One region of the Sediminicoccus sp. KRV36 genome, then DNA from elsewhere that is predicted to be linked to it. Evidence: riboswitches for the same ligand, from Rfam matches in the RefSeq annotation. Region 1 holds a riboswitch; the other holds the start of a gene.
What was found. Region 1 has a riboswitch for cobalamin ahead of LHU95_RS21820 (TonB-dependent receptor). Riboswitches for the same ligand answer to the same signal wherever they lie in the genome.

Region 1 (6,920 bases):
AGATAGGTACGGTTGGACTGGATCACGTTATGCCTCTGGCTGGTGGAAGCCTCGGCTGATCGGCCCTGGCCCAATTGAAACGGCGAGGCGCATCGCAGGTCAGGAAGCGCTCGTTCCGGGCCGCCTTATCGGCGCGAAAGCCCGGGCGGGCAACCCCGCGCCAGGGATTCGGGAGACTCTGGCAGCGGTCCGGGCGAGGTAGGATTCGCCTGATGCGGCGACCCGTCAGGGACCCATGCCCTGCGTTAGGATGCTTGCGCGGTTCGCGCGAAACTGCCAGAGAGCGGGCATTCTGGGCGAAAGAGATCGAGAAAACCATTGTCCGACCAATCCACTGACAAAGCCGCCGATTCCAACGCTGACGCGCCGGTTGCGGCCCCGGCCCCCAATCTTTCCGAGTTGCCAACCGGCGGCGTGCCACTTTTCGCCATGCCTCCGGTCCGCGCTCCGGAGGGCTTTCCGCCTGGGTTTGAATACCTCGCGTCTGAAATTCACACCGGCCCTGGGCCGGCGCTGCGCCTCATGCCGCAGGGCTATGCCTTTCCGGCCTCGGCGATCCATCCCTTCGACCCGGTGGTGCTGGCCAATCGCGCCTACCTGACGCGCGGCTATTTCGACGAGCATATCGTTCAGGGCTTCATTGATCGCGTCTATGGCCACACTCTGGTGACCTATGATGGCTTGGCCGAGCTCTCGAATCAGGTTCGCTTCTGCGAGATGGAGGGCATCGAGGGCGATTACGTCGAACTCGGCGCATATAAGGGCGGTTGCATCGGCATCATGGCGATGAGCAACCTGCATTATGGCAAGAAGCCGCGCATGATCCATGCGTTTGACAGCTTCGAGGGCCTGCCGCAGCCGGTTGCACAGGATATCGACGCCAATTTCAACGCCATGTTCAAGCTGACGGACGAGCAGAAGCAGGGTAAGCTTGAAACGATCAATGCGGTCGCCGCGGGTGAGCAGTATCTGCTCGAGCTCATGCGCAAGATTGAGTATCCGGCGGACAAGCTGCGCATCCACAAGGGCTGGTTCCAGGACACGGTCCCGGTGGCGGCACAGGAGATCGAGAAAATCGCTGTCCTGCGTTTGGATGGCGACCTTTATGAATCCTATGTCGTCCCGCTGGCGCATCTTTACGACAAGGTCGTGCCGGGCGGTTTCATCATCATCGATGACTGGATTTTCAAGGGCTGCCGTGACGCGGTGACCGAGTTCTTCGCCCAGCGTGGTGGAATGCCTTATCTGCACCGCGTGGACATCACGGTACGCGTGATCCGCAAGCCGTTCTGACCTCAGAAGCAAGCCCAGGATGGCACGCCTCCCCTCGCTGACGTGAGGGGAGCGCGGCCGTGCCGGAACATAGTGCCCGGCAGTGCCATGCCAGAAATCGAAATATTCGTGGGTGTGATAGCCGACCTCGGCATCTGAGCTGCCACCGCGCCTGCAAAAAAGTGCTCCAACTCTCCACCGACGCGCATCCGCCGCGACCCAACCAGCTGGGCTCGCTGCTGACAGAGGGCGCAGCCGCTGCGATCCAGCGCAGCGCCCCCATGGCTCATGCTCCGGCGGTCACATCCACCCGGAGCGCCCCTCCCAGCTCGGCGCGATCAGAACGCGAAACGGGTCCCGATGATCGCGCTCCGCCCCGGCGTCTGAAAGCCGTTGACCGGCTCCCATTTGCTGTCCGTCAAATTCCGTCCCTCCAGAAAGCCGGTGATCTGCGGGGTAATCCGATAGCTCGCCGTCAGGTTGAACAACGTGCCCGATTTGTTGTTGCGCGGTGAGCTGACACTCGCCCCGCTGTTCAGATAGGTGGCGAAGGCGCCTTCCGGTGAACGTCCCGTGAAGTAGATCTGCGGCGTGATGACCAGGCCAGCGATGGGTTCGATCCTCGCCAGGGCACTCACGACGCTCTCCGGCCGCCGCGGCAGAACGCGCCCTGTTTGGCCGTCCGTGGCATCGGTGATGGTCCAGGCCATTTCCGTTGTCAGCCAGCTTGCTGGGCGCAATGCCCAGACAAGCTCCACCCCTTTCAGATTGGCACTGGCAACATTCGTCAGTGAGTTGAATTGCGCATTGAAGTTGATCAGATCCGTCACGCGCGACTGGAAGAAGGTGAACCCGACTGTCGAAAAGCGCTGCTGCCCGAACGCGGGAATATCCATCTCCGCACCGAATTCGTAGCCGATGCTGGTCTCTGGGCGCAGATTGGGATTCCCCCGGAAGGTATTGCCGATGATCCCGAAGCGCTGGTTCAGCGAGGGCGCATTGAACGCCGTTCCACCCGAGGCGCGAATGCGCATATTTGCCTCAGGCACCGCCAGCACCGCGCCCACACGCCAGCTGGTATAGCCCACAAAGCTGCTCACGCTGTCATAGCGAACGCCCCCGGTGACATCGAGCCGATCCCAGAAGCGATACTGCACGGCGGCATGCCCGGCCGTCGTATCCTGCTTGGCCGCAACGGAGGAGCGGAAGGGCACATTGCCGGCATAGCTCGTCACATCCTCATGCGCATAGTTCACGCCGAAGGTCACCGCGCCCTCCGTCGCGGGGCCAAAACTGGGCAACCGCACCACATTGCCCCAATCCACGCTTTGGCGGGTACCGCTGTAGTAATCCTGCGTGCGGGCTGCGCTGAGGATATCAGGCAGGTTGGAGTAGGTGCGGCGATCCTGCGTAACGGCGAGGCGCAGGCCGGTTGTCCAAACGCCATCAAACAGACGCGATTCGCCACGGATCTGGCCCAGCCAGCGCCGGTCATCGCCCGTATAGTTCGGATCGTCACGCGGCACGCTGTCAATGCCGATGCGGTTCTCCCGCCAGCGCACCAGCCCTTCCAGCCGGGTCCCTTCGATCGGCGTGTAGCCCAGGCGCGCCGTCGCATTGGTGCTGTTGAAGCCATCCCGCTCACCCAGCGTGCGGAAGAAGCGGGAGGCAGTGGCATTGGAGGCTTGGGTCGAGATGTTGTTGAGGCTCGCCAGGTAGTCGAAGGCGCCGACCGTGCCGGCGACGCCGCCGCCCAGGCGCAAGGTGTTCTGTGAGCCGCCAGCCACCTCGCCATAGGGCATCACGGTCCGGTCCGCGGGCGCCCGACGCGTCACGAGGTTGATCACGCCGCCGATGGCCGCACTGCCATAGAGCGAGGAGGCCGGACCGCGCAGCACTTCGATCCGCTCGATATCGAACAGCGTTTCATTGCCGAAGTTGAAGGCGCCATTGGCATCGGAGGGGTCATTGACCGGAACCCCATCCATCAGCACCAGGGTCGAACGGCTGGAATTGCCGCGCATGAACACGCTGGCCTGCTGCCCCGGTCCGCCCGATTGCGCGACACGAAGGCCAGGGACGCTCGCCAGGGCTTCCGCGAGATTGGCAAAGCCATTCTCCTCGATCATCCGGCGATTGATGACAGTGATGGAGGCAGGGACGCGTTCCAGCGCGGTGGGCACGCCAGTGGCCGTCACGATGGTGTCAGGGATGGCGACTTGCGCCAAGGCAGGCGTCACCAACGCCAGGATGGCGGCGGTGCTGGGCAGAATACGGCGCATGGGAAGCTCCCCGTGTTGCGCATGACGACATGCCGAGCAGGGCATTCGCCCCGCCCGACGGCTGGCGCCGAGCTCGCAAACGGAACAAGTCCGTGGCACCGGTGCACCCCGCCCGGTACGCGCGAGAACAACTCTGCGAAGGCCGGTCTCCTGGCTCGCGGGTCAACGCCCTGGCCCGCCTTCTCACCCCGGATTTGGGGGCAATGGCGTATGGACCAGCGCTCGCCGCCTACAGTTGCGGGGGCAGCCGCGGATTATCCAGCCCGAAGGCCAGAACTTCACGCATTCCCGTTTCAACCCTCATCGGGTCACCTTCACGTGACGTGAGTGTAGGCTCAATCAGACCATCCAGCCAAGAGCCTGTATTCCCACCCAGATCAATGCGCCGATCACGAAGGTGGCAAACAGACTGCCGAGCAGGGTCAAGGCCGCTCCGATCCCGATCACGCGGTTATCGGCTTCGACCACGCCCAACGCCATGATGATGTTGCCAAAGGCCGGCGGACCGTTGGTGCCGGGTCCCGGCAAAATCAACATGACCGCGCAATAGACCGTCAGCCAGCCGACGATCTTGTCGCCGGTCGGCCCGGTAAAGAAGCCAGGGCGCGGCTTCACATACTGCTCGACGCGCTTGATCCAGGAAGAGCCAGAGGCACCCGAGAGGCGCATCAGATCCTCCCGCTTGATGGACTGGCGGGCGATGAATCGCGGCAGTTTCGGCACCCGCCGCCCCATCCCCATCTGCGCGCCGAGAATCAGCATGGGAATGCCGAAGACCGAAGCCATCCCTGGTAGCAATGACGGCAGGCAGAGCAGCAGGATCAACAGTCCAAAAGCACGGTCCCCAAATGCCTCCGCCATTTCGCCCAGCGTGATCCTGGCACCGGGGAATTGTGCCGCCACCTCGGTGACAATGCGCGAGATGGGCGCGAGATGTTCATCCTGATGTTCAGTCGCGGTTTGCGCCGTTCCGTCCAAAACGCTTTCCTTGTGACATTCCCATGCGCTTTACGCCTGCGCATGACCCGGACCCTACCGGGATATTGCGACGAATCCAGCAAAATGTTTGCGCCAAGACGTCTTGCCGCGACACCAGGGCGTTACGCCCCGGTGAAGGCGGGCTTGCGCTTCTCCATGAAGGCGCGGCGGCCCTCGCGGTAGTCCGCGCTGTCAAAACAGGCATCCTGATCGGCCGCGATGGCCGCCATGTCCCGCCCGGCAGGATCGGCCAGTACGGCGCGTACGGTGCGCTTGTTGGCACGCAAGGACAGCGGCGCATTCACCGCAATGGTCGCGGTGATTTTCGCGACCTCCGCATCCAGCGATTCAGCCGGATGCAGCTTGTTGATCAGGCCCATGCGCTCCGCCTCGGAGGCTTCAAGTCGTCCGCCTGTCATCAGGATGAAATGCGCATGCGCGGGACCGACGAGTGCGACCAGGTTGCTCACCATGTCGAAGCCATAGGCAATGCCGAGCTTCGCTGCCGGAATGCCGAATTCGCTGCCCGAACCCGCGATGCGCATGTCGCAGGACATGGCGATGCCCAAGCCCCCACCCATGCAGAAGCCCTGGATCTTCGCGATCACCGGCTTCGGGAAGTTCGCCAGCTTATCCCGGCCATGGCTCGTCTTGATGTTGTATTGCCGCTGCGCATCGGCATCCGAACGGCTTTTCTCGAACTGGCTGATATCGGCGCCCGAGACGAAGGCCTTGCCGCCAGCGCCTTCCAGCACGACACAACGCACGGCGGGATCGGCGGCGAAGAGGTCGAGCGCCTCGGCCATGCCGTCCCACATCGCGATGCTCATCGCGTTGCGCTTCTCGGGCTGGTTGAAGACGATCGTGCCCACGCCGCCTTCGCTGCGGGCCAGGATTTTTCCATCGGCGAACTGCATCTCAATCACTCTCCCAAAACCTTCTTCGACCGCAAGGCGGTGATCTCTTCGGAACTCAGCCCGGCTTCCGCCAGGATCTCGTCGGCATGCTCGCCCAGGCCCGGCACGCCGCGGCGGATGCCGGGCTTGTGGCCTTCGATGTTGATTGGCGTGCGCACCACCCCGGCCTTCCCCAGCTTGGCATGCGGCACATCCCACACCATGCCCAGATGCTGCACCTGCGGGTCCTCGAAGACCTCGCTGATGTTGTTGATCGGGCCGCAGGGGATGCCCGCCTCATCCAGCAACGCGATCCAGGTCTCGCTGGGCTTCTGGCGCGTCACCTCGCCGATCGCGGCGTTCAGCGCGGCACGGTCGGCGGTGCGGCCTTCAGCGGTCTTCCATTCGGGCTTTTCGAGCCAATCCTCGCGCGCTGCGACTTTGCAAAACACGGCCCAGAGCTTGGGCGAGGAGGCGGCGATGTTGATCGGCTTGTCGGCACTCGGGAAGACGCCCATCGGCGTGTTTACCGGATGGTCATTGCCGGCCTGCCCCGCGATCTCGCCGTTTTGCAACCAGCGCGTGGCCTGGAAGTCGAGCATGAAGACCTGCGCCTCCAGCAGCGAGGTATGGACCCAGCGGCCCTTGCCGGTCTTCTCGCGCTCATAAAGCGCCATTATCACGCCCATCGCCAGCAGATTGCCCGCGGTGAGGTCATCAATCGGGATGCCCACGCGCATCGGCCCGCGCCCGGGTTCGCCGGTGATGGACATGAGGCCGCCCAGCCCCTGCGCGATCTGGTCCACGCCGCCACGCGTCGAATACGGCCCGGTCTGGCCGAAACCGGAAATCGACGCATAGACAAGGCGTGGATTGATGGCCGCGAGCGTTTCGTAGTCGATCTTCAAGCGATGCTTCACCTGCATGCGCATGTTCTCGACCACGACATCGGCCGTGGCGGCAAGGCGCAGGAAGGCCGCGTGCCCATCGGGGTGCTTCAAATCGATGGCCAAGCCGCGCTTGTTGCGGTGCAGATTGACAGAATCAAAGCCATCCCGCGCGCCACCGAAGCCGTCATTATTGCCCGGCGGCTCGATGCGGATGATGTCGGCGCCCCAGTCGGCCAGGTGCCGCACACAGGTGGGGCCGGCGCGGGCCAGCGTCAGGTCGAGCACGCGCAGCCCGCTCAGAGGCAGCGTTGTGCCGGCCTTCGCACTGACATCGGGCATGGTTTCCTCCAAAGCTATTGTTAGGCTAACGGGGATTGCGCAGAGCAGGAACCCGGCTGGCCAAAAGCTCTTCGAAGCTGGCACGATACTGCGCAGCTTGGAGGATACGTCCGGTGCGCCCCAGCCAAAATCGGTATCACGCCATCATTGTCGAAAAAGCCGAAATCTTCGGCCCCACGATGGATGCCCTGGTGCGCGACCTTCATGCACGCATCGGCCCGGGGGAAGCGGAGAAATTTCGGGAACTGATCGAGACCTGGCCC
Region 2 (6,920 bases), 1.2 Mb from region 1:
CCTCGCGCATGGCGACATGGCCGCGAATGATGGTGCCCACCGGCCAGCCCTGGCAGCGATGGCCGTCAAACGGCGTCCAGCCGCAGGGGCTGGCGATCCAGTCATTGGTGATCTCGCGGGACTTCGCCATGTCCACGAGCGTGAAGTCGGCGTCATAGCCCACGGCCAGCCGGCCCTTGTTCACCGCGCCATAGATGCGCGCGGGGCCCGCGCACATGAGGTCCACCAGGCGCATCAGGCTGAGGCGACCGGCACTCACATGGTCCAGCATGACGGGCACGATGGTCTGCACGCCGGTCAGGCCGGCGGCGGTGTCGGGCCAGGGGCGTTCCTTGGCGGCGCGGGAATGCGGCGCGTGGTCGCTGCCCACCACATCCACCGTGCCGTTGCGCACCGCGGCCCAGGCAGCCTCCAGGTGGCGCTGGTCGCGGATGGGCGGGTTCATCACGGCATAGCCACCCAGGCGGCCATAGGCCTCATCCGTCTGGGTCAGGTGGTTCATCAGCACCTCGACCGAGCAGATATCCTTGTAGTCGGCCAGGTAGGCGAGTTCCTCGGCCGTGCTGACATGCAGGATATGCGCGGGGCGCCCGGTCTTGCGGGCGATGGCCATGAGGCGCCGCGTACCCAGCATGGCGCATTCCACATCGCGCCACTCCATGTGGTTCCGGTGCGGCATGCCCGAGCTGTAGTTCGGCTTGCGCGCCTGCAGCCGATACTCATCCTCCGAATGGTAGCAGATGCGGCGGCGGCCGGAGCGCATGACGGCCTCCAGGCTGGCATCATCCTCGATCAGCAGATCACCCGTGGAGGAGCCGGCGAAGACCTTCACCGCGCAGACATTCTCCTCGACTTCCAGGTCGGCGAGGTCGGGGATGTTCTTCTTGGAGGCGCCGACATACAGGCCGACATCACAATAGGCGTTCTCGCTCACATAGGCGCGCTTCCAGGCGAGTTGCGCGGAATCCGTGATGGAGGGTGCGGTGTTGGGCATGTCGAACACGGCGGCGAGGCCGCCCAGGATAGCGGCCCTGGTGCCGGTCGCGATGGTCTCCACCGCGGGGTCGCCGGGCTCGCGCAGATGCACATGGGCGTCAATCAGGCCCGGCAGCACATGCAGGTGGCGGCAATCCACCTCCTGCGTCGCCTCGGCGCCGCGCAGGCTGCCCATGGCGGCGATTCGGCCATCCCGCACGCCGATATCCAGCGGCTCGATGCCCCAGGGCAGCACGGCCTGGCCGCCGCGCAGGATGAGATCGAAATGGGGCATGGAAGTCTCCGGAGGAACGAAGCGCGCAATCTGACGCGTCAGGCCGCCGATGCAAGACGGCGGAGCCCTGGAGGCGAAAATCGCTTGACAGAAAAACCCATAAGGATATGTTGATGACGTGTTGGTCCGGCGCGAGCCGGTGAAAAGGGAATGCCGTGCGGCCCCAGCTGGAACTCCAGCCGGCCAAGTCGGCAGCTGACCCCGCAACTGTCAGCGGTGAGCTGGCGCTTCACCCTCTCCTGACGAGGGGCCCCTTACTGGGGAACGTCACTGGGGTTCGCCCTGGGAAGACGGAAGTGCCGGTGACGACCCGTGAGCCAGGAGACCTGCCAGCACGATCGAAACCCAACCACCGGGGCGGGGTGCCCCTGGCAAGGAGAACCTGACCATGCGCCATTCCCGCGCCCCATTGCACGCCACCCGCCTCTCCTGGCCCCGAATGCGAAGAACATCAGGCCCCGGCCAGACCGGGCCCTGACCCCCATGCCAGCCACCCCCTGGCCCACCGAGACCGGCCCCGCTTCGCCCTGCGTGCAGATTTGCGCGCTGGATGCGGGCGGCATCTGCCTCGGCTGTGGTCGGAGCCTCGACGAGATCGCCCGCTGGTCCACGGCTTCGGCCGCGACGCAGCGCGCCATCCTGGTCAGGGCGCGGGAGCGGCTGGCGCTTCGCACATCAGCCGATCAACAGGGGCGGTAGGGTCAAGGGCCCGCACAGCCGGACCACGCAGAACGGGTTTCGGAATCTGGCCGCCCCGCCAGGAGAATATGCATGTCCGCCTTCAATCTCGGTTTCCCCCGCATGGGTGTGCGGCGGGAGCTCAAGACCGCGCTCGAATCCCATTGGTCCGGCCAGTCGGATGACGCAGCCCTGCTGCGCAGCGCCGCCGATCTGCGGGCCCGCCACTGGGCCCTGCAGTCACTGGCCGGCATTGCCATGCCGCCCAGCAATGATTTCTCGCTCTATGACCATGTGCTGGATCATGCCTGCGCCTTCGGGGTGATCCCGCCAGGCTATGGCTGGCGGCCGGGCGAGCGGGTCTCGCTCGCCACACGCTTCGCCCTGGCAAGGGGTGGCAGGGGCACGGCGGGTGAGGCCGCCGCCGGCATCGCGCGCGGGACGCCCGCGCTGGAAATGACCAAGTGGTTCGATACGAACTACCATTACCTGGTGCCCGTCTTTCAGCCAGGCCAGGAATTCACGGCCACGGGCTTTCCGGCGGTCGAGGCGTTCGAGGAAGCCCTGGCGCTGGGCCAGGTGACGCGGCCCGTGCTGCTTGGTCCTGTGTCCTTTCTCCTCTTGGGCAAGATGGCGGGCGGTGGCGATGCGCTCGACCTTCTGCCGGGTTTGCTGCCGCTCTATGCGGAGACCCTGCGCCGGCTGGAGGCCGCCGGCGCGCGCCATGTGCAGATGGATGAGCCATGTCTCGCGCTCGACCTTCCGCACGCGGCGCGCGCGGCGCTGTGCCACGCCTACACGGCCCTGGCGGCGGTGACGCCCAGGCTTTCCATCATCCTCGCCAGCTATTTCGGCGATTTGCGGGAGAACCTCGAAACCGCGCTGACCCTGCCCGTGGCCGGCCTGCATCTTGATCTGGTGCGCGCACCCCAGATGCTGGACGTGGCGCTGCGCCACGCGCCGCCGCGCATGATCCTCTCGCTCGGCGTGGTGGATGGTCGCAATGTCTGGGCGACCGACCTCTCCCGCGCCTTCCTGAAGCTGCGCGGCGCGGCGGCCGCACGGCGCTTCGAGTTGCTGCAGGTGGCGCCCTCCTGCTCGCTGCTCCATAGCCCCGTGGATCTCGCGCCAGAGACGGGCCTCGATCCGGAATTGCGCGGCTGGATGGCCTTCGCCCGGCAGAAGCTGGAGGAGGTGGCGATCCTCGCGCGGGGCCTGACCGAGGGCCGGGGTGCCATCGCGGCGGAATTGCTGGCGAGCGATGCCCGCCAGGAAGCACGACGCGCCTCGCCGCGTCTGCATGATCCGGCAGTGGCGGCACGCCTGGCCGCTGGCCGGCCCGAGGATGCCGTGCGCGTGCCCTTCACGCGGCGGCGCGTGGCGCAGCAGGCGCGGCTCAATCTCCCGGCCTTCCCGACCACCACCATCGGCAGCTTCCCGCAGACGGCCGAAATCCGCGCGGCCCGGGCGGCGCATAAGCGCGGCACGCTGGATGCGGCAGGGTATGACGCCTTCCTGGCCGGCCAGATGGAAGCGGCGGTGCGCTGGCAGGAGGAGATCGGCATGGATGTCCTCGTCCATGGCGAATTCGAGCGCAACGACATGGTCGAGCATTTCGCCGATTTCCTGGAGGGCTTCGCCGTCACGAAGAATGGCTGGGTGCAGAGCTATGGTTCGCGCTGCGTGAAGCCGCCCGTCATCTTCGGCGATGTCTCCCGCCCCGCGGCCATGACGGTGGAATGGGCGCGGCGTGCCCAGGCCCTCACCACGCGGCCGATGAAGGGCATGCTGACCGGCCCCGTCACCATGATGCAATGGGCTTTCGTGCGGGACGACATCCCGCGCGATGCGGTGCGCCGGCAACTCGCCTACGCCATCCGTGACGAGGTGATGGATCTGGAAGCGGCCGGCATCCCCATCGTGCAGATTGACGAGCCCGCCTTCCGCGAAGGGCTGCCGCTGCGGCGCGATGAATGGGATGCCTATCTGACGGACGCGGTCACCTGCTTTCGCATCTCGGCGAGTGGCGTGCGCGAGGCGACGCAGATACACACCCACATGTGCTACTCCGAATTCAACGACATCATGGACCGCATCGCCGAGATGGATGCGGATGTGATCTCGATCGAGACGGCGCGCAGCCGGATGGAGTTGCTCGAAGCCTTCGTGGATTTCCGCTACCCGAATGAGATCGGCCCGGGCGTCTATGACATCCATGCCCCTGCCCTGCCCGAGGCCGCGGAGATGGAACGGCTGCTGCGCGTCGCGGCGCAGCGCCTGCCGGCGGATCAGATCTGGGTGAACCCCGATTGCGGACTGAAGACCCGCAAATGGGAAGAGGTGCGCCCGGCCCTGATCCGCATGGTGGAGGCGGCCCGCAGCCTGCGCGGGTAGGCTGCGCGCGGCGGGTGGTTCAGCCCGCCCGCCGCGCCACGCCTGAACTGCGCAACGCCGCTTCCACGCCGGGACGAATCTGCTGGATCAGCGCCAGCGTCTCCGCCGCGTCATGCACGCGGGTTGCGATGCTGGCGGTGTTCTGGCGCATCTGCACCTCGGGGTCGCGCGCGGCGGCGAGCAGGGCGCCGGCCAGCCTCTCCCGGATCGCGGGCGGCAGCCCGGCCGGCCCGGCCCAGATGATGGGCTGGCGCGTGGCGGTCTCGAAGCCCTGTTCGATCAGCGTCGGCACCTCGGGGAATTCCGGCCAGCGATCCACGCTGGCGCTGGCCAGCATGCGCAGATTGCCGGCGCGCACCAGGCCGATCATCTCGGGCGTGCCGGTGTAAGTATCGATATGCCCGCCCGCCACCTGGGTCGCGGCATCGGTGATGCTGCCGAACTGGATGTAGTTCATCTCGAAACGCGCGAGGCGCTGGAACTCGAACATCGCAACGGCCGAGCCCGGATTGGTGCTGGCGAAGGTGACCGGCCGCCGCCGCGCCTCGGCCACGAAATCCGCCAGGCTGCGCACCTGCGGCATGGAGGGGCCGACCGGAAAGCCGATGCGCAATTCCGAGGTGGTGCCCAGGAAATCGAAGCTCTCGAAGGGCCGGTAGGGGATGTCCATCGTCAGTGGCGCCACCACCAGCGCGGAGAGACCCACAAGCCCGAATGTGTAGCCATCCGGCCGGGATTGCGCGATGCGCGCCGGCCCCAGCGTGCCGCCGGCACCGGGCGTGTTGCGGACGATGACACTCACCCCCAGCGCGCGTTCCATGTGTGCCGCGATGGAGCGCGCCACGACATCCGTGCCGCCGCCCGGGCCGAAGCCGGTGACCAGGCTGATCTCGCGGCTCGGCCAGGCCGGCTGAGCGTGTGCGTGGAGGCTGGGAATCGCAAGGCTGGCGCCCGCGATGAGGCTGCGGCGATGCATGGCATGTCTCCCCCCGGTCACGGCCCTGCGATGGGGCGGTGATCCATGACCGGAGCCTGTTCGGCCGTGGCCCATGCTGTCAAACAATTCCGCAACACCGGGGGTGACGCCATGGCGCCGCGGCCGCATATCCAGGCGGTGACACACGCCCTGATCGTCGAGAACCTCGTGAAATCCTATGCGCCCGGCCGCGCCAATGCGGTGGATGGGCTGAGTTTCCGCATGGCGCGGGGGGCCACCATCGGCCTGCTGGGCGGCAATGGCGCGGGCAAGACGACGACCATCGCCATGCTGCTCGGCCTGCTGGTGCCAAGCTCCGGGCGGATCACGGCGCTGGGACATGACATGGCGACGGACCGCTTCGCCGCCCTGGCGCGGATGAATTTCTCCTCGCCCTATATCTCCCTGCCGCACAAGCTTTCCGTGCGCGAGAATCTGACGGTCTACGGACATCTCTACAATGTCGCGGACCTCCGCCGCCGCATCGCGCTGCTGGCCGAGGAACTGCAACTCACCGACTTCCTGGACCGCGCGGCCGGCGAGCTTTCCGCCGGGCAAAAGACGCGCGTGGCGCTGGCCAAGGCGCTGATCAACACGCCCGAACTCCTGCTGCTCGACGAACCCACCGCGAGCCTCGACCCGGATACGGGGGATTGGGTGCGCAGCAGCATCGAGCGCTACCGCGAGGCGAATGGCTGCGCCATCCTGCTGGCCAGCCACAACATGGCCGAGGTGGAGCGACTCTGCGGGCATGTCATCATGCTCAAGCGCGGCCAGGTGGTGGATGAGGGCAGCCCCGAGGCCCTCATCGCGCGCTTCGGGCGTGAGGATCTGGAGCAGGTGTTTCTCGACATAGCGCGCGGCACCCGCGTGGGAGAGGGGGCATGACCCCGTCCGATCGCGAAGCGAAGCGGAGCGTGAATCGGCCGGACGCATCTCCCGATCGCGAAGCGAAGCGGAACGTGAATCGGCCGGACACACCTCCCAATCGCGAAGCGCAGCGGAGCGTGAATCGGCCGGGCATCACCCCTTCCCTTCGGCGCGTCTGGGGCCTGGTCTATCGCCATCTCGCGCTGTACCGTCGCTCACCGCCGCGCCTGATCGAGCTCATGTACTGGCCGATCCTGCAGATGATCGTCTGGGGCTTCATGACCAGCTATCTGGCCGGCTTGCAGAACAACGTCGCCAGTGCGGCTGCCGGCGTGCTGCTGGGCGGCGTGCTGCTCTGGGAGGCGACGCTGCGCAGCCAGATGGGCTTCTCGATCTCCTTCCTGGAGGAGATCTGGTCCCGCAACCTCGGCCACATCTTCGTCTCGCCGCTGCGGCCGGGGGAATTGGTGGCGGGGCTGATGGTGATGTCCGTGCTGCGCACCATCGTGGGCGTGGTGCCGGCCATCCTGCTGGCCTGGCTGCTCTACGCCTTCAACATCTTCAACATGGGCCCGGCGATGGTGTTTTTCTTCGCCGCCCTCATCCTGATGGGCTGGGCGGTGGCCTTGGGCTGCACCTCGCTCATCCTGCGCTATGGCGCGGGGGCGGAGAGCCTCGCCTGGTCCGTGCTCTTTGGCATCGCGCCCTTCGCCGCCGTGTTCTATCCCGTCA

Region 2: another riboswitch for cobalamin. It lies ahead of LHU95_RS03955 (DUF1289 domain-containing protein); the one in region 1 lies ahead of LHU95_RS21820 (TonB-dependent receptor).

What each region holds. Positions count from the first base shown of each region.
Region 1 is NZ_CP085081.1:4,584,563-4,591,482, forward strand. It holds gene LHU95_RS21810 (ABC transporter permease) at 1-26, opposite strand, end outside; gene LHU95_RS21815 (TylF/MycF family methyltransferase) at 319-1,293, shown strand; gene LHU95_RS21820 (TonB-dependent receptor) at 1,611-3,554, opposite strand; cobalamin riboswitch at 3,677-3,885, opposite strand; gene LHU95_RS21825 (exopolysaccharide biosynthesis protein) at 3,894-4,532, opposite strand; gene LHU95_RS21830 (enoyl-CoA hydratase) at 4,655-5,449, opposite strand; gene LHU95_RS21835 (CoA transferase) at 5,455-6,657, opposite strand; gene LHU95_RS21840 (hypothetical protein) at 6,771-6,920, shown strand, end outside.
Region 2 is NZ_CP085081.1:903,514-910,433, reverse strand. It holds gene LHU95_RS03960 (dihydroorotase) at 1-1,270, opposite strand, end outside; cobalamin riboswitch at 1,376-1,619, shown strand; gene LHU95_RS03955 (DUF1289 domain-containing protein) at 1,754-1,969, shown strand; gene metE (5-methyltetrahydropteroyltriglutamate--homocysteine S-methyltransferase) at 2,042-4,342, shown strand; gene LHU95_RS03945 (tripartite tricarboxylate transporter substrate binding protein) at 4,362-5,318, opposite strand; gene LHU95_RS03940 (ABC transporter ATP-binding protein) at 5,430-6,206, shown strand; gene LHU95_RS03935 (ABC transporter permease) at 6,341-6,920, shown strand, end outside.